DNA from 2 places in the Sphingomonas sp. Leaf257 genome. Region 1 is predicted to be linked to the other one. Evidence: riboswitches for the same ligand, from Rfam matches in the RefSeq annotation. Region 1 holds a riboswitch; the other holds the start of a gene.
What was found. Region 1 has a riboswitch for thiamine pyrophosphate ahead of ASF14_RS05205 (TonB-dependent receptor). Riboswitches for the same ligand answer to the same signal wherever they lie in the genome.

Region 1 (4,424 bases):
TTATAGGTGATCGTCCGCTGGGTGACGCCCGCGAAGACGGGGGCAGGGTCGGCAAAGGTGGTGATCGCCTTCGCCCCGCCGCCCTTGACGGTGCGGATCACGTAATTGGGGGCGAGCGTCGCGCTCTCCCGCCGGGTCAGGATGCGTTGGCCCTTGTCGTCGAGCATCGCGACGACCGGTTCGTAATAGGGGGCCTTGGCGGTCCAAAGCCGCTTCTGCTCGCCACCGGCCAGCGTCATGGTGGCGAGGAACGGGAAGGCTCCCGCCTTGGTCGCGCCGTCGCCGGTGACATAGATGCCGTCATGTCCGGGCGTGAAGCGCATCACCGGCTTGCCCGCCGCATTCTCCATCAGGATCGGGCGGCCCGGATCGCCATATTGATCCTGATAATTGCGGGTCAGCAGCATCCGGCTCTGCCCCGGCCGCGACGGTGCCACCGCCAGGCGGTGCTCGGTGCGGCTGCGCCATTCGCGGTCGACGACCATGGCGAAGCCGTCATCGCCCCACATCGTCGTCGCATAGCGCGCCGGGGTCTGGGCCAGTTCGACCGGCGGGGCGTCGAAGGGCGCGGCCTGCATCATGACCTTGTCGTGGAAGGCGATCTTCACGCGCGGGTTGCCGCCGTCCAGCGCCTCGGCCCAGACCAGGGTCGCGGGCGCGTCGGACCGCCACTCCGCCTCTCGCGGGCCCTTTACCGTCGCATCGAAATCGACCGGCAGGTCGTCGGCGAGCGGGCGGTCGACGAGCGTCCTTACCGACTGTCCATCGATGGTCGAGACCGCGATTTCGGTCGGGAAGAAACGGGCGGGCAGCAGATAGGAATAGGGCCGCTTCAGCCGCTCGGTCAGCAGGTAGCGGCCATCGGGCGAGACGCTGAAATCACGGATCAGGCCGGGCGTGCCGATCGGCCGGGCGGTATCATCCAGGCCGATGCGGACGAGCTGTCCGGTGAAATAATGGTCGAACAGAGCCTCGTCATGCGCATCGCCGAGCAGGTCCTCATAGGTGCGCGCAGCCGATGTCCGGCCGCTGCTTTCCTGCACGATCTGGCCGGTCGGCGTCGTCGCGGCGGGGGGCGGTGATCCACGCCCGGCGGGAACCGTATAGGCGACCAGCGACCGGCTGTCCGGCATCCAGACGAACGGCGTGCCGAAGGCGCCGTTCAGCCCCCGTGCGACCGCCCGCGCCCGGCCATCGCGCTCGGCGACCCAGAGCGACAGGCCGTCCGTATCCTGCGCATAGAAGGCGAGGCGGCTGCCGTCGGGCGACCAGTCCGGCGACGCGAAGCGCATTCCGCTGGGCAACTGGACCGCGACGGTCCGGCCGCTGCCGATGTCCTTGAAGCTCAGCGCGTTCAGCCATTGAACGCGGACCTCGGCCTGGCCGTTGGTCACGGGATCGATGCGATAGCCGCCGAGGCGCAGGATCGGCTTCGACAGATTGGCGATCGCCGGCAGGTTCTCCCGCCCCAGGATCGCGAGCGTGCGGTGGTCGGGGCTGACCGCGACGGCCGGGGTCGGCGGGTTTTCCAGCGCCTTGGCGATGGCATCGGGTGCGCGGTGATAGGTGGTGCCGGGCGTCTGCGCATGGGCAGTGGTGGCAAGCAGCAGAGCGATCAGGCAGGCACCAGCGCGCATTCGTAACCCCTTATGATGAATGGCGGATCATGTGCCACGGGCGCGTCGGGCCTGCCAGTCCTTTCGGGGTTTGCGGCAAGGCCAGAGGCGATAAGCATTTGCATGCGGCGCATAACCGCCTAGACGGCGCCATCCCCGGGGGGCCGCTGATGCGCTGTTGAGAGGTGGGCAGCAGCCCATGACCCGCTGAACCTGATCCGGGTCATACCGGCGTAGGGAGGGTACGCGGCTCTTCCGTCGTCCCTCCGTGAAGTGGACGAAAAGACGATGCCGGTTGTGATTTCGCGCGATCAAACGATGATCCGCCTTGCTGCCCTGATGCTGTCCGCCGCGTGGCCGGTGACGGTCTCGGCGCAGCAAGCCCCCGATGCCTCAGCCGATATTCGCGTGATCGGCCACCGCGATCCCGAAGGCCTGCTGCCCGATCAGACCGCGCCCCATGCGGTCAGCGAGGTCGCGACCGACTTCATCGTCAAGCAGGCCCCGACCCAGAACGCCTTCCAGCTGGTCAACCTGCTGCCCGGTGCGAACGTTGCCTCCAGCGACCCTTACGGCCTGTCGACCAGTTCCAGCCTGACACTGCGCGGCCTGGGGCAGGACGAGATCGGGGTGCTGATGGAGGGCGCGCCGCAGAATGATATCGGCTATTATTACGCCTATCCCTCGCAATTCGCCGATACCGAGAATCTGCGTCGCATCGCGCTGTCGCCGGGATCGGTGGATCTCGATGCCCCGACCGTCGTGGGTGCGGGCGGTTTGCTGTCGCTGAGCCTCGACGATCCCAAGGCGACGCGGCAAATGCTCGCCGACCTGGCGCTCGGTTCCTATGCCATGCGCCGTGTCTTCGTCCGGGTCGATACGGGGGAGATCGGGAGCACGGGCCTGAAGGCGTTCGTCTCCTATTCCAATACGCGTGCGGACAATTGGCGGGGGGCGGGATATGATACGCGCCAGCATGTCGATGCCAAGCTGCTGCGTGAGTGGGGCAATGGCAACCGGGCCAGCCTGGCGCTGTCGTACAACGACGCCAATTCCTCCGCTTACCCCAGCCCGACGCTTGCCGAGTGGCAGGCGCAAGGGCGCGGGTTCAATTACGACGCGCGCTATACGCCGGGCGATACCAATTACTGGGAATTGTACCGCGCGCCGTTCCGCAATCTCTATGCCTCGGCACCGGTGCATCTGGTGCTGTCGGACCGGCTGACCTTCGATAGCACGAGCTATCTCCAGTTCGGTTATGGCAATTCGCCTTATGGCACGCAGCTGGCGACGACCGGCAACTTCCTGGGCAATGAGGAACTGACCCAGCCGATCACCTTGCCCGGGGCGGTGGACGGCGTGGCGACGGTGCTCGGCAACTATACCGGCGACCAGATGCGGGCCGGGCAGGTCGCCAAGCTGACCCTACAGGCGGGCATCCACCGGCTGACGGCGGGGCTGTGGTTCGATTACGGCACCGACCGGGTGACGCAGACCTATACGTCGGTCGATGCGGACGGCCGCCCCGCCGACCGCTGGGGCTATCGCAGCCGGGCGATCCGCACCGCCGACGGCCGTCTGCTCGCCTATGAGAACCAGCGCACCGTCACCGTGACGAAGAGCGTGTTCCTCGCCGACAGCATCGCGCTGACCCCGCGGCTGACGGTCGATATCGGCTTCAAGGGCGTCAACCTGCTGCGCAACGGCCGCAACTATCTGCCGGGGCCGCAGAGCGCGGTCCGCCGCAACAGCTTCGTCGCCCTGCCGCGTGCTGCCGTCCACTACGCGATCGACGACCGGCAGCAGCTGTTCGCCAACATCACCACCAATTTCCGCACGCCCAACGAGTTCACGCTCTACGACAGCTATTATGGCGGTGTCGTTACGACGCGCGGCACGGACGCGCTGAAGAACGAATATTCGGTGTCGCAGGAACTGGGCTATCGCTATATCGGCCCTAGCCTGTCGGCGTCCGTCACCGGTTTCCACTACAAGTTCCGCAACCGCCAGCTGGCGACCGTGATCGATAATGGTGGCGCGTTGGTCAATTCGACGCTGAATGCCGGGGGGCAGACCTCTTACGGCGTCGATGGCGAGATCGACTATCGCCCCGCCAAGGGCGTCAGCGTCTATGTCTCGGGCGAATATCTGCGCGCGCGGATCGACGACGATCTGCCGGTGGGCACCGACTTTCTGCCGACGCGGGGCAAGCGCGCGGTGTCGAGCCCGACCTTCCAGATCGGCGGCGGCGGCACCTATGACGATGGGCTGTTGTTCGGCAGCATCGCGGGCAAATATGTCGACCGCCAATATGCCACCTTCATGAATGACGAGAGCATTCCAGGCTATGCGACACTGGACTTGGCGATTGGCGTGCATCTGGCCGACTGGCTGGACGGCAAGCGGACCGATTTGCGACTGAATGCAATCAACGTCACCAATCCGCATGTCCTGGCGGGTGTCCAGGCGGTGACCACCAACGCTCGCGATACGATCGGGCGCGGTGACACGGTCATTACGGGCAATGCGCCGGGCTATTATGTCGGCGGCGGTGCGGCGGTGGTCGCCACCGTGTCGCGCGCCTTCTGAGCATGAGCGGGGCAGGCGATCCGGGCGGGGCGCACCGCGTGCACGGCATGGGGCTGGCGATGGAAGCCCCCACCTGGCCCGCTATCACACCCGACGAAGCGGCGGCGGTGCTGGCGTGCTTTCCAGATGCACCCGCCATCGAAGCGCTGCACTGGCATTCGCCGCGTCCCTTTTCCGCTGCGACGCTGATCCATACCGGCGGCGATACGCTGCTCCTGA
Region 2 (4,424 bases), on a different contig from region 1:
GCCGACCCCAACCCGGAATCGTCACTCGTCACCACCGCAGGCAAGATCTCGGACGCGCGCGACAGCCTGGACGGTTCGACCGACCTCGACCAGGGGATCGCCCAGACCACGGTCAACGGACAGCTGGTGTCCAACATCGTGCCGCTCGATACGAACGGCATCGCGTTCAGCCGCTCGCCGGGTCAGGTGCTCAACATCGTGTACCTGAACAAGGCGGCCGCCACGCTGGGCGGGTTCTTCCCGGCCGGCGTCAACGGCAATCTGCGCGCGAGCGTGGCGAACTGATCCCCTTTTTCCTCCTGTGGAGAGGATTTGAATCATGAGCGAAGAACGCTGCATTCTCGAGGTTATTGAAGAAGCCTCCGCCAAGCGTCGGTCCGATCGTCGCCGTTTCATGCGTATGGCCGCCGGGGCTGGCGCCGTCGGCGGCCTGGCGATGCTGGGCGCCTGCGGTGACGATGGCGACAATGTCATCGTCGTGCCTACGCCGACACCCACCACCACCCCGACCGGGTCGGTGACGGATGCCGATGTGCTGAACTTCGCGCTCCAGCTCGAATATCTGGAAGCGCAATTCTACAGCTATGCCGCCTTCGGCACCGGCCTGCCGTCGTCGGCGCTGACCGGCACCGGATCGCAGGGCGCGGTCGCGATCAACACCAGCGCCACCAACGGCGCGGGCCAGCCGCGTAAGGTCGAGTTTCAGGACCGGATCGTCGCGCAATATGCGCGCGAGATCGCCTATGACGAGATCGCGCATGTCAACTTCCTGCGCTCGGCGCTGGGCAGTGCGGCGGTGGCGCAGCCTGCGATCAACCTGTCGGGCGATGCCAGCGGCGCGTTCACGGCGGCGGCACTGGCGGCGGGCGTGATCACCAGCGGCACTTTCGACCCCTATGCCTCGGACGAAGCCTTTCTGCTCGGCGCATTCCTGTTCGAGGATGTCGGCGTCACCGCCTATATGGGCGGCGTCTCCCTGCTGACCAACAAGACCTTCATCGAGGCGGCGGCGGGCATCCACGCGGCCGAGGCCTATCATGCCGGTCTGGTCCGCACGACGCTGTACCGCAAGGGGCTGAGCAATTCGGCGCTGATCACCAATGCGGGCAAGATCTCGGACGCGCGTGACAGCCTGGACGGCTCGGCCGATCTCGACCAGGGCCTCGTGACGACGGTGAACGGCACGCAGGTGGCGAACCTGGTTCCCGCCGACTCCAACGCCATCGCCTTTGTCCGCACGCCCGGCCAGGTGCTGAACGTCGTGTACCTCAACAAGGCGGCGGTGACCGGCGGCGGCTTCTTCCCCAGCGGCCTGAACGGCAACGTCCGCACCAGCGCCGCCAGCGGCTAAAACCCCCTTCCCAAGGTCCCCTCCAAGGGCCGTTTGCCCCGATCGGTCGCTAGTCCCCTGGCCGGTCGGGGCATTTTGTTTGCGTCGCGGGGCTGATCCACCTTCACGCAAAACCGCTTCTTATCCGCCGCGAAGTCGCTTATGACGGGCCCATCCCCGGGGGAGCGCTGGCCTGCGCTTGAGAGGGGGGCAAGAGCCCCTGACCCGCTGAACCTGATCCGGCTGACACCGGCGTAGGGAGGGAGCGGCCCCATCTCTCATGGTCCGTTTCCTCCGCATGGAGTGGACGACTATGGCAGATATCCCCGCAAAGGCCGAAATTGGCGTGACCACCGGCCCCATTCGTGGCTCGAAGAAGATTCACGTCGGCCCGCTGAACGTCGCGATGCGCGAAATCCATCTCGACCCCTCCTCGGGCGAACCGCCCTTGCGCGTGTACGATACGAGCGGAGCATATACCGATCCGAATGCGCGCATCGACATCATGGCGGGCTTGCCGCAGATCCGTCGCAACTGGATCGAGGCGCGCGGCGATGTCGAGGCCTATGACGGCCGCGAAATCCGTCCCGAGGATAACGGCCAGCTTGGCCCCGACCGTTCGGGCGGCGTGCCGCAATTCCCGCGCACCGGGCTGAACCGTCCGCTGCGCGCGCGTGCAGGCATGAACGTCAGCCAGATGCATTATGCCCGCCGGGGCATCATCACGCCCGAAATGGAATATGTCGCGACCCGCGAAAATCTGGGCCGTGAGATGCTGAAGGAATATGTCCGCGACGGCGAGAGCTTCGGCGCGGACATCCCCGATTACGTGACGCCCGAATTCGTCCGCGACGAAGTGGCGCGCGGCCGGGCGATCATCCCCAACAACATCAACCACCCCGAATCCGAACCGATGGCGATCGGCCGCAACTTCCTGGTCAAGATCAACGCCAATATCGGCAATTCGGCGGTCGCCTCCAACGTGGCGTCCGAGGTCGACAAGCTGGTCTGGTCGATCCGCTGGGGCGCGGACACGGTCATGGACCTGTCGACGGGCCGCAACATCCACGACACGCGCGAGTGGATCATCCGCAACTCGCCGGTGCCGATCGGCACGGTCCCCATCTATCAGGCGCTGGAAAAGGTCGGCGGCATTGCCGAGGAACTGACCTGGGAGATCTTCCGCGACACGCTGATCGAACAGGCCGAGCAGGGCGTCGACTATTTCACCATCCATGCGGGCGTGCGCCTGCCCTATATCCCGCTGACCGCCAAGCGCGTGACGGGCATCGTGTCGCGCGGCGGCTCGATCATGGCGAAGTGGTGCCTGGCGCATCACAAGGAGTCGTTCCTCTACGAACGCTTCGACGAGATCACCGAGATCATGAAGGCGTACGACATCGCCTATTCGCTGGGCGACGGCCTGCGTCCCGGTGCCATCGCCGACGCCAATGACGAGGCGCAGTTTGCCGAGCTCTATACGCTGGGCGAGCTGACCAAGCGCGCCTGGGCGCAGGACGTGCAGGTCATGATCGAGGGCCCCGGCCATGTGCCGATGCACAAGATCAAGCAGAATATGGAAAAGCAGCTGGAGGCGTGCGGCGAGGCGCCCTTCTACACGCTCGGGCCGCTCACCACCGACATCGCACCGGGCTATGACCATATCACCAGCGGCATCGGTGCGGCGATGATCGGCTGGTACGGCACGGCGATGCTTTGCTACGTCACGCCCAAGGAGCATCTGGGCCTGCCCGACCGCGACGACGTGAAGGTCGGCGTCGTCACCTACAAGCTGGCCGCCCACGCCGCAGACCTGGCCAAGGGGCACCCGGCTGCCAAGATGCGCGACGACGCGCTGTCACGCGCCCGCTTCGAGTTCCGCTGGCGCGACCAGTTCAACCTGTCGCTCGACCCCGACACGGCGGAATCCTACCACGACCAGACCCTCCCGGCCGAGGGCGCCAAGACCGCGCATTTCTGCTCGATGTGCGGCCCGAAATTCTGCTCGATGAAGATCACGCAGGAAGTGCGCGAGTTCGCGGCCAAGCAGAATGCGCCGGTGGAAACCTTCGTCGCGGCCGAGGATGCCGAGGCGGGGATGCAGGAGATGAGCGAAAAATTCCGCGAGAAGGGCGGGGAGGTTTACCTTCCGGCGGAGTGAGGCTGTTTGATCAGTCTGGATCAGACAACATTGAATGCCGCTTTTCGGCGGATTGATATTTGGCCGGAAGGGGGACCCCTTTCGGCCAATATCCTATTCCCTTTAAATTCAAGAAGCGCTTTGAGCGCCAAAGGTTTGTGCCAAAAACCTTGGTTTTGTCGGTGCCTGGAAAGTGAAACCCTCGGCGTTCAAGCCGATCCATCAGCTCACTGCGCGATAGCGGTTTGCCCGCCTCGGCGATAACCGCTTCGGCCGCATCCATCACGTTTTTAAGCTCTGTGCCTGTCAAGCGGTGACGCGTGGACTCAGGAGCTTCTAGGGACAGCTCATAATTAGCGGGCTCTGCGCGATTGAGAGTGTGAGCCTCAAGTCGTAGATAATCCGCAATGAGATTTTCTACGAGTTTGAGTTCCTGGCGGAGTCTCTCTCGGCGTTCATATGCTTGGCGCAGAAGCTCATCCATGCTCATTCCCTCGCAGCCAATGCCTAATAGGGCCTAAAAGTCACACCTTGCAAGATTTGGACTCGAAAGAGTGTTGACGTGAGTGCTGCGTAATGTATGTATGAGTCGGGTTATCAGAATCTTAAGGAGTGCTCGAAAGGTCATCATGGAAGCCCGGCAATGCCGGAGAAGCGAAGAGGGCCGACCTTTCGGTCGGCCTCCCCGATGTCTCAACGTCGGAGCGACGCGAAACCTCTTTGGTTGCACACTGAGAATCGCACGCTCCGACGGTTGGGTCAACCCCAATCCATTCACGGAGACGTTCCATGGCCGATCAGGCAATGCGTGACGACGGCAAGACGTATATCTTCCGTCAGTGCATCACGCTTCGGAACGGGAAGCGGATTTGCAAGCCTAACGGGCAAGCATTCCGCATCCCGGTGGACGATAACGAGGACAAGTAAAATGTTGAGCCGACGTCGTATGACGTC

Region 2: it holds a riboswitch for thiamine pyrophosphate, as region 1 does, so the genes downstream of both, thiC (phosphomethylpyrimidine synthase ThiC) here and ASF14_RS05205 (TonB-dependent receptor) in region 1, are expected to answer to the same signal.

Annotation. Positions count from the first base shown of each region.
Region 1 covers NZ_LMMH01000004.1:55,817-60,240, reverse strand. The annotation lists gene ASF14_RS05210 (S9 family peptidase) at 1-1,637, opposite strand, end outside; TPP riboswitch at 1,764-1,873, shown strand; gene ASF14_RS05205 (TonB-dependent receptor) at 1,905-4,205, shown strand; gene ASF14_RS05200 (phosphotransferase enzyme family protein) at 4,208-4,424, shown strand, end outside.
Region 2 covers NZ_LMMH01000032.1:146,543-150,966, reverse strand. The annotation lists gene ASF14_RS13520 (ferritin-like domain-containing protein) at 1-285, shown strand, start outside; gene ASF14_RS13515 (ferritin-like domain-containing protein) at 320-1,351, shown strand; TPP riboswitch at 1,505-1,595, shown strand; gene thiC (phosphomethylpyrimidine synthase ThiC) at 1,644-3,491, shown strand; gene ASF14_RS21570 (hypothetical protein) at 3,502-3,954, opposite strand; gene ASF14_RS21925 (hypothetical protein) at 4,260-4,397, shown strand.